Regions from separate parts of the Aliiroseovarius sp. M344 genome, predicted to be linked through region 1. Evidence: riboswitches for the same ligand, from Rfam matches in the RefSeq annotation. Region 1 holds a riboswitch; the other holds the start of a gene.
What was found. A riboswitch is a leader RNA that binds a small molecule or an ion and turns the genes downstream of it on or off. The one in region 1 is predicted to bind cobalamin.

Region 1 (7,516 bases):
AGGCGTCTCCGCAACCCTCGGCGCGCAAGCCATCCGAGCCAAAACCCAAGGGCGTCGCCAAGACAACATTCCGTCAGGATGTGAAGGGCGGCACGGTCCGCTGCGCCGCGTCCGAAGGCCGGATCGAGATGCGTATCGCGCGCGACTTTTCCAATGTGGATCGCCATCGGTTGGAGGAGGCTGTGAAGGCGTTCTTTCGCGAGTTGGACGGCTGACTGAATTGCGCCGGGGCAGGGGGTGTCCCCACGGGGACACCTTGCCCAAGCCGGGATCACTGTCCCTGCGGGGACAGATCGGGGGGAATGCCCGGGGTTTCGGGGAATTGCCCTTCACTTTGATGATTTCATAAATAAAACAATATTTTAGGCGATGATTGCCCCCGAAAACCGTATTGGGCGCGAAAACTTTGGGTTTTCAGTCCTGGCGCGACAGGGCAGGGGCCAAAACGGCCATCAAAATCGCCAGCGCCAGCAGGAATGCAAAACTGACCCGCAGAGAACTGACCTGCGCGATGAAGCCGATCACCGGTGGCCCCAGCAACAGCCCTCCGTAGCCAAGCGTGGCCAGACTGGCGACCGCTTTGCCGGGGGACAGAACCGGGTCGCTGGTGGCGCGGCTGAAAGCCAGCGGCATGATCACCGCATAGCCGACCCCCATCAATGCAAAGCCAAGCAATGCCGCAGGATAGGTGGCAATGCCGACGGCCAGACCCGCCCCCAAAGCGGCCGTGGCCCCCGCCAGCCGCGCGGTTTTAACCGGACCAAACCTGTGGGTAACGCGATCACCGCCCAGACGCATGATGACCATTGCCACCGAAAACACGGCATATCCAACCGCCGCCGAGGCTTCGGTCACGCCGGTGGTGGTTATCAGAAAGATCGCCCCCCAGTCCGCCATGGCCCCTTCACCAAGGGACGCGCACATGGCTAGCAGCCCGACCAGCACCATCGGACCCTTTGGAAGGGTGAACAATGGCGCGTGAGCGGCGCTGGAGGCCGGTTCAGGAGCCCATAGCGGCGATCTGGAGGGCCTAACTGCCAACCAAAGGCTGATGGCTGCCACAACGCCGATCACAAGCGCACCGTGCGCCAGCACCGGCAAGCCAAGCTTGATCGCAACAAAGCCAGACGCGGCACCGATCCCTGCGCCCACCGACCACGAGGCGTGAAAGCGCGACATCATCGGGCGGGGCAGGTGGCGCTCAACCGCGCCCGCCCAGCTGTTCATGGCCACATCCATCGCGCCATGGGTGGCCCCGAAGAAGGCCAATGCAACGGCAAGCGATGCGAGGTTTGGTGCCAGCCCGATGCCAAGGATCGACAGGGCGTGGAGGAATGCGACCCAGACGGTTGTGGTCGCCGCACCGTGCCGGTCAACCCAACGCCCGGCCAGCGGAAAGGCAGCAATCGCACCGCCGCCCATCAGCAACAACAACATGCCCAACGCGCCGGGATCCAGCGACAATTTCGCCGAGACGGTCGGAATGCGCGACGCCCAAAGGCCAAACAGCGTGCCGTTCAGAACGAACATCGCGATCACCGCATTGCGCGCGGCCAGTATGGCGGGGGCAGGGGGGATGGACATGCATGACCTCGTTATCTAGGGACGCGACACTGTATGGCACTGGCGGACCCGCATCCGTCACCAGAAAACCGCGACTGTCGACCCCTAAAGGTGCGATTGTCCTGCCAGTTGGACGGCCCAGATCGTTTGAAAACACCCCGACCCGAGAATACCTTGTGGCCACTGTGTGTGCTTGCGTCAAAGAGATTGCCCAAGCTAGTATCGCGGCACGGACGGGGTCAAGAAACCGCGGCGCGATCGGTACGGCCATCGAAGCCTTTGTTGGTAAGGTTGGACGGGTGGAGTGGAAAATCCTCGCAGCTATCGCGACCTTCGCGGCGGTATTCGGTCTTTTTCACCACATCGCCAAGCGACGGGGAAAGTGAGACCAGCTTTATAACACGACACTCATCAAGCCGAATTCGCGTCTGGCGCGGTAATCATTCCCGGCGGGCTGGTGTTGCGTGTCGACGGTTGGTGCGGCGTGTTTCCAGTGACGTATCCACATATCGCGAGGCTGAGCAAAAAGGGCTTAGAAAAATATAAAAAATTCAATAGGTTAGAGTGGCCTCATGGGTGTGGTTAGACGAGGTTTCCCCCGCGAGCAATCAGCCAGCAAGGCATGCCAGCATTCCTATGTCACGCGCTGAGCCCGAAATTAACGCGCTGGTAGTCAGAATAAATGCAGGTTCAGAACGGCGGCTTCTTTACGGTTCAGGACCGGGCGGGCCGATCTCCAGGCCGTTGATGTGTCGAACGCTGCCAATTCGGGAAACAGCGCCAATACCCCTTGGCGCACGTCGTGCTCCAATGCATTCAACGCATTTTCGCCCGGGAAAAAGCTTTCGCTTTGGGCGCCATTCGCCGTGATGATCTGGTGTTGGTCAAACAGTAGATGGAAATAAGTGACAGTCCCATTTTCCTGCAGGCTGACGCCTTTGTTTGCCAAATGGTGCTTTGCAGCGACCAAAACCTCTGGCGTGCCGAAATACAAATCTGCGGCGGCGGCAACGATCAACATTCGGTGGTTCTGCGACACAACCAAGTCATCGTGATCTCCCAACACGCCCTTCTTGATAAGGATCGGTGCGTTCTTTCCCTTAGCAAGGACAGTGCGCCGACCGATCCAGCGCAAGGGCTGCAAACCGTGATCACGTGTTTTGATCAGATCGCCCGGCTTCAGGTCGTCAATCAACCGGTCGCCATCGGCAGCTGCGATAAAAGTTCCGCTTGTGAAACACGGAACGAGATTGGCGTAAGCCGTGGCACCATCGGTATTGAATGTGCGAAATGTATAGGTGACGCCAGTCCGCAACGGGAAGTTGGACAACATCAGCCGGCCATAATCAGCAGTGCCGTTGGTCGCAATAAAATAGACAGTCCCGCTCGATCCATCCGAGCCGGTGATGGTATATTTATAACGAAGATCAACGGTATCACCGATGTCTATTCCGGCAACGGTTGAGGCGACGACATCCTGTTCGGCAGCGTCGAAACCACCTGTATGGGTTAGATCGCCAAAAACGGCGTCACCGGCGCCGTTGGAATCGTCGACCGTGATTTTTCCGGCGACCCGTATGGTGAAATTGCCGCTATGTGGGTAAGTGGCATCCCCGGTGGCGATATTGTAAACGATCTTGTTGTACTGCGGCATTTGGTAATCGCTAAATTTTTCTGTGAATCAACATTCGCAGATGCGCAAAGCTGTACTGAACAAAGAGTGCGGCAACTCGCTTGATTGCGACAGAACGTGTCGTAGCTGATCCGCTGGCAACGCTTTGCATCCGCTTGACTCGGCCCCCGCGTTTCTGACATGGAAGTTATGCGATCGGTTCCGTGTGTGCAGAGGCACCACGGTAGTAATAGGGAATACGGTGAGGTGTAGCCATTAGGCGCCAAACCCGTAACTGCCCCCGCAACTGTGAGCGGCGAGCGAAGCTGAATTTGCCACTGGGGTTTGCCCCGGGAAGGCCAGCCAAGCGAAGACCCGCGAGTCAGGAGACCTGCCGGACGCTGGGCATTTGCCCATATCCTACCGGACGCCGGGGTGCGCGTCTGGCCCGGCGGTCACCAGACCTTCCCGAGCCATTGTCCCCGTTGTTCCTTCTTTTGTGCAGGCACCCGCCCGCCAACCCAAAGAGGACGACATGAAACTGAACCTTCTGGCCACCATTTTGGCCTTAGCCTTGCCGGTCACTGCGTCTGCGCATTTCCAGCTGAACTATACCGAAGAGGCGATGATTGACCGCCCGGGCGACGTGCCCATGGGTCTGATATTCTGGCACCCGTTTGAGAACGGCCATGTTATGGACATGGGTCAACCGCTCGAGTTTTTCATGGTGCATAATGGCGACAAGGTTGATCTGTCAGATCGGCTGGAGCCTGCGCGGTTCAAGGGGGCCACGAACGAGGCCGCGGCGTATCGTGCCACTGTCCCCGTCAAACGCTCGGGCGACTATGTCGTGGTGACTGTGCCTGCGCCGTATTACGAGCAAAGCGAGGATATCTTTATCCAGCAGATCGCCAAGGTCGTTCTGAACCGCAACACGTTGCCCACCGACTGGGATCAACCGGTCGGGTTGCCCACCGAAATCCTGCCGCTGAACAAGCCTTACAACGTGATTGTTGGCTCGACTTTTTCGGGTCAGGTGTTGGCGGATGGTCAGCCTGTGCCCGGGGCCGAGATCGAAGTTGAATATATGGCGGCCGAACCTAACCTAGAGTTCTTTTCGACCTCTGATCCAACAGCACACCCCATGCCGGGCGGGGCGGTGGTTGCGATTGCGGATGACAACGGTGTCTTCACCTTCGGCATTCCCAAAGCGGGCTACTGGGGTTTCGCCGCGTTAGGGTCTGGTCCGGTCACGGAACACGAAGGCAAAGAGCTGTCACAGGATGCGGTGATCTGGATCCGCGCCGAGGACCTGAAGTGAGGGGGTTGTCATGCATATCGTAGACGGCGCCCTGGCGAACCCGGTGGTGATCGGCGGCGCGATTGCGGCGGTCGGTGGCATCGCGATAGGCCTGAAACACTTGCCGTTGGAACGCATCCCGGTGGCAGGGGTGTTGTCGGCCAGCTTCTTTGTCGCCTCGCTGATCCATGTGCCCATCGGTCCAAGCTCGGTCCATCTGATCCTGAACGGATTGGCGGGGCTGGTGCTGGGCTGGGCGGCGTTTCCGGCGCTGTTTGTGGGGCTGTTGTTGCAAGCGGTGTTCTTTGGCTTTGGCGGGTTGACTGTGCTGGGCGTGAACGCGGTGAATATCGCGGGACCCGCCGTCTTGGCGGGCCTGCTGTTTCGCCCGCTGGTGTCGCGCGGATCGCCCATGCAGGGCGCGATCTGGGGCGGGATCGGCGGCGGCTTTGCCATTGCGGTCACCACTTTGGCCGTGGCCTTTTCGCTGATGCTGTCCGGGGACGAGTTCACAGCGGCCGCGAAACTGGTGTTCATCGCCCATATTCCGGTGATGGTGGTCGAAGCCTTGCTGACCGGTGCTGCTATTTTCCTGGCCCGCCGGGTGAAGCCTGAGTTGTTCCTTGTGTCGAAAGGACGATTGGCATGATCCGGTCTGTGCTTCTGTTGCTGGTGTTTATGACACCGCTGCCTGCCATGGCGCATAACGTGATTGCCGCGGTCTTTCCGTCCGGCGATGCGATCGAGGGCGAGATTGGCCTGTCCAGCGGCGAAATGGCCGCCGATCTGGTGGTTGAGGTCTTTGACGAGGCGGGCAACAAGCTTGGCGAAACGCGCACCGACGCGGACGGGTTCTTTCTGTTCACCCCAAGCCAGCCCGTCACGCATATCTTTCGCGGTGATCTTGGGGCAGGGCATGTGGCCGAAACCATGATGAGCGCGGCAGATGTCGCGGCCATCCTTGGTCAAACGGCCGCCACTGACAGCGCCGGGGCCTCGGTTCTGTCCGGCGCGCCCGACACCATGGCGCAGACTGCCGGAATATCGGACGTTACCCGCGCCGAGATAGCGACCATGCTGCGCGACGAATTGCGCCCGATCCGCCAGGAACTGACAGCCTTCAAGAACAAGTCGAATTTCCAGTCCGTTCTGGGCGGGTTGGGCTATATTTTTGGGCTGTTCGGTCTGGGCTTCTATATTGCTGCGCGCCGTAAACTGGAGGCCCAGAAATGACCTATGTTCTGACCGGAGATGACAAGGCGATTTCCGGGTTTGGCGGGTTTCGGTCTGCCATCACCACGCTTGATCCCCGCATGCGCATCGTGGTCACGGTGATCTGCGCGGTCACCATTGTTGGACTGTCTGATCTGCGCGTGCTGTCCGGCGCGATGGTGCTGTCGATGTGGTTGTTGGCCATCTCGGGCCTGCCGTTTCAGAAAACGTTGCGGCGCATGGCGATGATGGACACATTCATCATCTTCATGCTGGTGCTGTTGCCGTTCACCATGCCCGGCACGCCGATGTTCACAGTGTGGGGCGTTTCGGCCAGTTGGGAAGGTCTGTGGCGGGCTGTCGAGATTGGCCTGACGGCCAATGCGGTTATTCTGGCGGTGATGACCATGGTCGGCTCGATGGAGCCGGTGACGATGGGACATGCGCTGTTTGCGCTGAAAACGCCCGAACGGCTGGTGCATCTGATGATGTTCACGATCCGATATATCGATGTGCTGCGCGAAGAATATCTGCGGCTCAGAACCTCGATGAAGCTGCGCGGGTTTCGACCCGGCACCAACTGGCACACCTATCGCAGCTATGGCTATCTGGTTGGGATGATGCTGGTGCGCGCCATCGAACGGTCCGAGCGTATTCTGGCGGCGATGAAATGCCGGGGCTTTTCGGGCCGCATCGTGCTGCTGGATGAATTCCGCCTGACCCGCGCGGACCTGCTGTTTGCCGCCGCGCTGTGCACAGCCCTTGCGGCCCTTGTCTGGGCCGAGGTCGCATATGCCGTGCATTGAGCTGTCGGACATCCACTTTGCCTATCCCGGGCTGGACCCGGTGCTGGAGGGGGCTTCGATGCGGCTTCGTCCCGGCGAACGTGTGTCCCTGATCGGCCCGAACGGTGCGGGAAAATCCACGCTTCTGAAGATCATCATGGGGCTGCTACATCCCACACAGGGCACCATCACGGCCTTTGGCAAGCCGCGTGTGGCCGAGGCGGATTTTCACGAGCTGCGCCGCCGCGTTGGCCTTGTGTTCCAAGATGCAGATGACCAGTTGTTTTGCCCGACGGTGGCCGAGGATATCGCCTTCGGACCGCTTAATCTGGGCAAGACACGTGACGAGGCGGTGGCGGTTGTCGATGACATTCTGGCGCGGCTTAACCTGACCCATCTGCGCGACCGCGTGACCCACAAACTGTCAGGTGGCGAGAAGCGTCTGGTGACACTGGCGACGGTGCTGGCGATGGAGCCGGAGGTGTTGATTCTGGACGAGCCGACCAATGCGCTGGACCCGGACAACTATGCCCGCTTGGTCGGTATCTTGAAGGGAGTCGATCAGGCCATCCTGCTGGTCAGCCATGATCCCGAGTTCCGCGCCGAGATTGCGCCTGATGCGTATCGGCTGGAGAACCGGGTGCTGGAGCGGCAATAGGGTCTAGCCCAGTGTAATAACTGCGCCACCCGCCGCCTCGGCGTCCTCTCGATCATGGGTCACGAGCAGCACCGGCAAAGCCCGTGCCTTTGCATGGTCAAAGACCAGTTGCCGCACCTGCCCGCGCAGTTCCGCATCCAAACCTGAAAATGGCTCGTCCAGCAGCAATGCGTGGGGCTCTGACAACAGCATCCGCATCAGCGCCACCCGCGCGCGTTGCCCGCCGGACAGGGTGGCGGGGTCACGGTCGGCAAAGCCGTCCAGCCCAACCTCGGCCAGAGCGGCGTCGATCTTGGCGCGGCGCTCGGTCCGGGTCCCGCCCTGGGCCAGGCCGAAGGCAAGGTTGGCCCCGACATTCAGATGCGGAAACAACAGCGCGTCCTGAA
Region 2 (7,516 bases), on a different replicon from region 1:
GCCGAGCGTTTGGCCATCATCGTCATGCGCGCAGCTTCAACGGCCATTTTGACGTCATCAACCTGCGCGCGCGCGGCATCCAGATCGCCCAGATCGGCCACGCCGCGCTCCGCTTCAACCAACCTTTGCCGCGCACCCATTGATTCTTCTTCGTGGCGTTTCAGCGCCATACCAAGGTTTTCCAGTTTGCCACCGGCGATGTTTTGGTCTGCCTCGGCGCGTGACAGGGCGCGGTTGGCTTCGGTCATTGCACGATCGGCGTCGCGGCGCGCGTCACGCGCTTGTTTGTCTGCCTCGGTCGTTTCGATCAGCCGTGCCTTTAGGGTTTCATGGGCGGCGCGCGCGCCGTCGGCGCGGGCCGAGGCGTCTTCAAGGTCTTGCTTGAGTTCTTGCAGGCGGTTTAGCTGCTCGAGCCGCAACGCGGCGGTTGACGGCTGATCCTCTGCCGCTGCACGAAAACCGTCCCAGCGCCACAAATCGCCTTCCATCGACACCAAGCGCTGGCCGGGTTTCAGGTCAGCTTGCAGGCGGCTGGCGTCTGCTGTGCTGACCAGACCAATCTGGCTCATTCGGCGGGCCAGCACCTCTGGCACAGTCACGTAGTTGGACAGCGCGTTGACGCCATCCGGCAGTGATTGTGATTGCGCATATGCTGGCAAAGAGGCCCAGCCGGACGGCGCATCACCATCGATTTCTGGCGCACGCAGGTCGTCCGCCAGCGCCGCGCCAAGAGCCTTTTCATAACCCGGCTTTACCCGAAGATCGTCCAGAACCTGCCCGCCTTCAGACGCGTCACGCTCGACCAATCGTGCAAGGGCCTGCACCTCGGCATGCAGTGCGTTGACTTCGCCTTCGGCCGACGAACGCGCGGCGCGGGCATCTGCTTCGCGGGCTTGCGCTTCATCACGCGCTTCGTCTGCGGCAATCAGAGCGGCCTCGGCGGCGGCAGCGGCTTTGGTCGCTGTGGTTTCGGCGGCCTTGGCGGCTTCGTAATCCGCACCGGCCTTGCCCAGGGCAACCTTCGCCTCGTCCATGGCTGCGCGGGCGCGTTCAGCCTCTCCTTCGCTTTTCTCAAGCGTTTTGCGGCTGTCTTCCAGAAGGCGGTGGGCAGATTGGTGCCGCGCCGACAGGCGGGCCACATCTTCGGTCAACTGGGACAGATCACCTTCGCGCTCCTGCAAAATCGCAGCCCCCTCACGCGCCTCGGCATTGGCGGCTTCCAGGGCGGCCTCATGCCCATCAGAGGCTTTGGCGATCTGCGCCTGTTCCCAGTCCAGCCGTTCGATCGTTTCGCCAGCATCCTTGTTCAGGCCGCTTTCGCGCTCGATGTCGCGCGACAACTGGGCGATCCGCGAGGTCAGGGTTTCAATGCGCTGTCGGGCTTGAGCCTCTTGGTCCGACAACTGGTCACGCTGCACTTGCAGACGTTGCAGGATGGCGGCTGCCACTGCTTCTTCTTCGCGAAGTGGCGGCAGGCGATCCTCAGCCTCTTGCCGCGCTTTCGTAGCGGCGCGCGATGCTCCCTCTGCCGCTGCTGCGGCCTTGACGCGGTCGGTCAGTTGAGCTTCGGCTTGCGCGCGGGCGGCGTCCGCTTCTTTCCAGCGACGATACAGAAGCAGCCCTTCAGCCTTGCGCAGATCATCGCCAATGGTGCGATACCGGGCTGCCTGACGTGCCTGCCGGGCCAATTGGCCCAACTGGGAAGCAAGTTGTTCGATCACATCATCGACACGCGACAGGTTTGTCTCGGTGCCTTTCAGTTTCAACTCGGCCTCATGACGTCGTTGATACAAGCCAGAGATGCCGGCCGCTTCTTCCAGAATGCGGCGGCGCGATTTGGGCTTTGCGTTGATCAGCTCGCTGATCTGGCCCTGACGAACCAAGGCCGGGGAATGCGCACCGGTTGACGCGTCAGCAAACAGCATCTGCACATCGCGCGCACGCACATCCTTGGTGTTGACCTTGTAAGCCGACCCGGCATCCCGTGTGATCCGGCGCACAATTTCAAGATTGTCGTTGTCGTTGAAACCCGAGGGCGCCAACCGCTCGCTGTTATCGAGCAGCAGGGCGACTTCGGCAAAGTTGCGGGCAGGACGGGTCGAGGCCCCCGCGAAGATCACATCCTCCATCCCGCCGCCTCGCATGGCGGTCGGGCGGTTCTCGCCCATCACCCAGCGCAGTGCCTCAAGCAGGTTCGATTTGCCGCATCCATTGGGCCCGACCACGCCTGTTAACCCATCCGCGATCACCAGATCGGTCGGGTCCACGAAGCTTTTGAAGCCATTCAGTCGGAGCTTTGAAAACCGCAAGCGGTCTGCCTCATCGTTGATTCTTTTCAGGCTCCGAGTTTTTCGGGGGATTGGGGGTGAGTCAACGACTGACCGCGACATATGGATAATTTTGCCGGGTTATCCACAAGATATTGCTTTTCAGCTGCTCGGCATGTTGAACATCGCCGCCAAAGAGCGGTTTCAGGTCGGTTTCCGTCTTGACCCTGACAAGCGGCACACGGCAAACAGGGTCCGCATGGTTCCCCACTTAGGGGAGAATAGGGAATGCAGTGAGGGTGACCCAATCCGGGACCCGATGCTGCAGCCGCCCCCGCGACTGTAAGCGGCGAGCGTCCACCTGATGCCACTGGCCACAAGGCCGGGAAGGCGGACGGACGCGTCGACCCGCAAAGCCAGGAGACCTGCCATGCGCAACGAAACCCACCCGTCGGGGAGACGGGGCTTGGAGGACAAGATGCAAAGCAAAATACCGGCCACCGTTGTCACGGGCTTTCTGGGCGCGGGCAAAACCACTTTGATCCGCCACATGCTGGACAATGCAAACGGCAAGCGCATCGCGTTGATCATCAATGAATTTGGCGATCTGGGCGTCGATGGTGACATCCTGAAAGGCTGCGGGGATGAAACCTGTAGCGAAGATGACATCATGGAGCTGTCGAACGGTTGCATCTGCTGTACGGTGGCCGAGGATTTCATCCCGACGCTGGAAAAGTTGCTGAACCGCGACACGCCCCCTGACCACATCGTGATTGAAACTTCGGGGCTGGCGTTGCCACAGCCTTTGGTGCGTGCGTTTCAGTGGCCAGAGATTTCGACCCGTGTCACCGTGGATGGCGTGGTGACGGTGGTGGATGGCAAGGCTGTGTCTGATGGTCAGTTTGCCTCGAATCTCGCGGCGGTAGAAGCGCAGCGGAAGGCGGATGAGAATCTTGATCACGAGACCCCACTGTCAGAACTGTTTGCCGATCAGGTCGCTTGTGCTGACATGATTGTGGTGAACAAATCCGACCTGTTGGGTGACGCCGAAGCCGATGCTTTGGTGGGCAAGTTGTCCGCCGATGCACGTCGCGGTGTCCAAGTTGTGCGTACTTCGATGGGTGCGCTGCCGGTCGAGGTGTTGTTGGGGCAGGGTGTTGGTGCCGAAGGCGACATGGCCGCACGCCATGAAATTCACCACCATCACCACCACGATGATGACCATCATGATGATGACCACGACCATGAAGATGATCACCATCACGATCATGACCACGACGCGTTTGAAAGCTTTGTTGTTACCCGTACAGAAGTTACCGATCCGGCGGCCTTCGCCGAACAAGTGGCCCAAACCATCCGGGACCATAACATCTTGCGTCTGAAAGGCTTTGCGGCGGTGTCCGGCAAGCCAATGCGGCTAACTCTGCAAGCAGTTGGCCCGCGGGTTGATACCTATTTCGACCAACCATTTGGGACGCAACCGCGCGAAACCCGTTTGGTCGTCATCGGGCAAGCCGGTCTGGACCGTATCGCGATCGAAAGGGCACTGGTGGCATGACCATCGAAATCGTCCCCGGTGACCCCCGCGACCCGGGGGCGGTGGCTCTGCTGAAGCAAAGCCATGCATTGATGGAAGAGCTGTTTCCGTCCGAGGATAATTTCTATTTGGACATCGACCAGCTTTGTGCACCCGAAATTTCGTTCTTCATGGCGCGTGAAGGGGACAAGGTGCTGGGCACCGCGGCCCTTTATGAAGCGGGTGGTTACGGCGAGGTGAAGTCGATGTTCGTCTCGACCGAAGCGCGTAGCCGGGGGGTCGGCGAGGCGCTTTTGGCGGAACTTGAGGACACCGCACGGGCAAAGGGGTTAAGCGCGATGAAGCTTGAAACCGGCAATGCGTTGCACGCGGCGCACCGTCTTTATCAACGGGCCGGGTTCACAAATTGTGGGCCGTTTGGACGGTATATGAACGCCGCCAGCTCGATTTTCATGGAGAAGGCGCTGTGACTGTCGCTCAGTCCTTCTTGGATTTTTCGGCGGCAGCTTTCATCCGCGCAAGCAGGGCGGCTTTGTCGTCCTTGCGGTTCAGGGGGTTCTTCTCGGTGCCGCGCGCATTGTGTTCGGAATGGCGCGGTGTTCCTTTGGCGGGCTTGGGCGCGCCGGCTGCTTTATAGTCCATAATTCTACCTTGATCGGGTGACTGTTTGCCCGGTCCATAACACCTTATTTCAAGGGACGCGATATGCATCTTCTTGCAGCCACACCCGGTTCCATCGACGATGGGAAAGAACCCGTCGATCTGGGGCAATCGCCTGCGGATGTCGTGTTCATTTCGGCGGCGGATACCGAACTGGCCGGGCTGTCGCAGGCGCGCGCCGAGATGGAAGGCGCGCCCGGATTGCGACTGGCCAACATGATGCATCTGGCGCATCCGATGTCGGTTGATCTGCATATCGATAATTGCGCAACCAAATCCAAACTGGTGATTGCCCGTGTTCTGGGTGGCGTTGGCTATTGGAAATACGGGGCAGAACAGTATGCGGCGCATTTGCGCGACGCAGGCGTGCCGTTGGCGCTGTTGCCCGGTGACGACAAGCCGGACGCAGAATTGCGGGCGATGTCGACCGTGTCAGACGAGGATTACGATGCGCTCTGGGCCTATCTGGTTGAAGGCGGGCCCGAGAACGCGGTTGGGTTTCTTGCTTATGCGAAGACTATTCTGGATGGCGGAGAAAAACCTGAAGCCGCGCGCCCATTGTTGCGCGCCGGCGTCTATTGGCCGGGGGCGGGCGTCGCCGATCTGAGCGCAGCGCAAGCAGACTGGACCGATGGTGCGCCCGTTGTGCCGATTGTTTTTTACCGTGCGCTGGTGCAGGGCGCGGGCTTAAACCCGATCAACCGGCTCGTGCGGGCGTTGTTGCGGCAAGGCCTCAATCCACTGCCTGTCTTTGTCGCATCGTTGAAGGACCCGGTATCGGTCGCGACGATGGAGCATCTGTTCACCGAAGCCGCCCCGGATGTGATCCTGAACTGCACGTCCTTTGCGGTGGGGTCGCCGCATGTGGGCGACACAGCGCAATCCGCAAACCCCTTCCAGATGCCTTGGTGCCAAGCCGCGCCGGTTTTTCAGGTCGTTCTGGCTGGGTCAAGCGAAGCAGCGTGGGAGGAGGGTCTGACCGGTCTGTCGGCGCGCGACATCGCGATGAATGTGGCATTGCCCGAAGTGGACGGCCGTATCCTTTCCCGTGCGATCAGCTTCAAGGGTGAGGCTTTCTTTGACGAGGCTACAGAGTGCCCCATTGCAACCTATCGCGCGCGCGGTGACCGGGTGCAATTCGTGGCCGACCTAGCCGCAAGCTGGGCAAAGTTGCGGCAGGCTGCACCAGCCGACCGGCGCGTGGCGTTGATCATGGCGAATTATCCCAACAAGGACGGGCGGCTGGCCAACGGTGTTGGGCTGGATACACCCGCCGCCGTGGTGCACGCGTTGAGGTTACTAAAGACCGAAGGTTATCGTGTCGCAGATGCGCCCGCAGACAGCGACGCATTGATGCAAGCCGTGATGAAAGGTCCAACCAACTGGCTGACAGATCGCGCCACCCGCACAGGCGGTGTCACCCTGTCGATGGCGGATTATCAGATCAGCTATGGACAATTGCCATGGGCGTTGCGCGAGGCAATTGAAACGCGCTGGGGCAAACCCGAAGCTGATCCGTTCTATACCCCCGGCGACGTCGACTGCGGGTCTTTCGCCCTGTCGGTGATTGAACATAGTAATGTGGTCGTCGGTGTGCAGCCCGCGCGCGGTTACAACATTGACCCAACCGATACCTATCACAGCCCCGACCTAGTGCCGCCGCACAACTACCTCGCCTTCTATTTCTGGCTACGTCACACCTTCGGGGCGCATGCGATGGTTCACATGGGCAAGCATGGCAACCTTGAATGGCTGCCGGGCAAATCGGTGGCGCTGTCGGGCGAATGCTGGCCCGAGGCCGTGCTGGGTCCAACGCCGCATGTCTATCCCTTCATTGTCAACGACCCGGGCGAAGGCACGCAGGCGAAGCGCCGGTCACAGGCCGTCATCATTGACCATCTGACGCCGCCATTGACGCGGGCAGAAACCTATGGGCCGCTGCGCGATCTGGAAGCGCTGGTGGACGAGTATTACGAGGCGGCCGGGGTCGACCCGCGCAGGATTACCCATCTTCGCCGTGAAATCCTGAGCCTGACCTCTGCCACCGGGCTGGATCTCGATGTCGGTATGGCGGGGGATGATGAGGATCAGGATCTGGCCAAGCTGGACGCCTATCTGTGCGAGTTGAAAGAGGCGCAAATCCGCGATGGTCTTCACGTGTTTGGACAGTCGCCTGAGGGGCGGTTGGAGCGTGACTTGGTGCAAGCTTTGGTGCGGGTGCCGCGCGGAACAGGCGATGGTGGGGACGCGTCGCTGATCCGGGCCTTGGCGTCCGATCTTGATCTGAAGTTCGACCCGTTGGATTGCGAGATGGCCGAGCCGTGGGGCGGCCCGCGGCCTGACATCCTATCTGGTGATGATGCTTGGCGCAGCAACGGCGATACAGTTGAGCGGCTGGAGCAATTGGCCGCCCGTATTCTGGACCGAGAAGCTCCCGCACCGGGCAGCGCCAGCACCGCCGTTCTGAATGAGATCAAAGAACGCGTGCGCCCAAATGTGGCAGCCTGCGGCCCCGGCGAAGAAGCGGGGCTGCTCACCGCCCTTGCAGGGCAATTCGTCGCCCCCGCGCCATCCGGCGCGCCGACTCGCGGACGATTGGACACGCTGCCCACCGGGCGCAATTTCTATTCCGTCGACAGCCGTGCCGTGCCGACCCCGACCGCTTGGGCGCTGGGCTGGAAATCGGCCAGCCTGTTGATTGACAAACACCTGCAAACCCATGGCGACTGGCCACGCGCGATGCTGGTCACCGCGTGGGGCACGGCGAATATGCGCACCGGCGGAGATGACATCGCGCAAGCATTGGCCCTGATGGGCGTGAAGCCGAAATGGGACAGCGCCAACCGGCGGGTGACAGGGTTTGAAGTGATCCCCGTGACCGCGCTGGGCCGTCCGCGTGTGGACGTGACCTTGCGCGTGTCGGGCTTCTTCCGCGATGCGTTCCCTCAGTTGATCTCGTTGGTCGATAGCGCCGCGCGCGCCGTGCAGGCGCTGGACGAACCCGATGACGTGAACCCGGCCGCCGCGCGCGTTCGGGCGGGTGAGGCCGCGC

Region 2: it holds a riboswitch for cobalamin, as region 1 does, so the genes downstream of both, cobW (cobalamin biosynthesis protein CobW) here and K3556_RS15760 (DUF4198 domain-containing protein) in region 1, are expected to answer to the same signal.

What each region holds. Positions count from the first base shown of each region.
Region 1 is NZ_CP081154.1:9,186-16,701, forward strand. Features, by position in the region: gene K3556_RS15740 (ParB/RepB/Spo0J family partition protein) at 1-215, shown strand, start outside; gene K3556_RS15745 (MFS transporter) at 415-1,584, opposite strand; gene K3556_RS15750 (hypothetical protein) at 1,587-1,949, shown strand; gene K3556_RS15755 (Hint domain-containing protein) at 2,237-3,217, opposite strand; cobalamin riboswitch at 3,376-3,589, shown strand; gene K3556_RS15760 (DUF4198 domain-containing protein) at 3,711-4,496, shown strand; gene cbiM (cobalt transporter CbiM) at 4,507-5,124, shown strand; gene K3556_RS15770 (cobalt ABC transporter permease) at 5,121-5,708, shown strand; gene cbiQ (cobalt ECF transporter T component CbiQ) at 5,705-6,493, shown strand; gene K3556_RS15780 (energy-coupling factor ABC transporter ATP-binding protein) at 6,480-7,130, shown strand; gene K3556_RS15785 (ATP-binding cassette domain-containing protein) at 7,134-7,516, opposite strand, start outside.
Region 2 is NZ_CP081153.1:367,567-375,082, forward strand. Features, by position in the region: gene smc (chromosome segregation protein SMC) at 1-2,309, opposite strand, end outside; cobalamin riboswitch at 2,511-2,715, shown strand; gene cobW (cobalamin biosynthesis protein CobW) at 2,746-3,825, shown strand; gene K3556_RS01685 (GNAT family N-acetyltransferase) at 3,822-4,274, shown strand; gene K3556_RS01690 (hypothetical protein) at 4,282-4,446, opposite strand; gene cobN (cobaltochelatase subunit CobN) at 4,510-7,516, shown strand, end outside.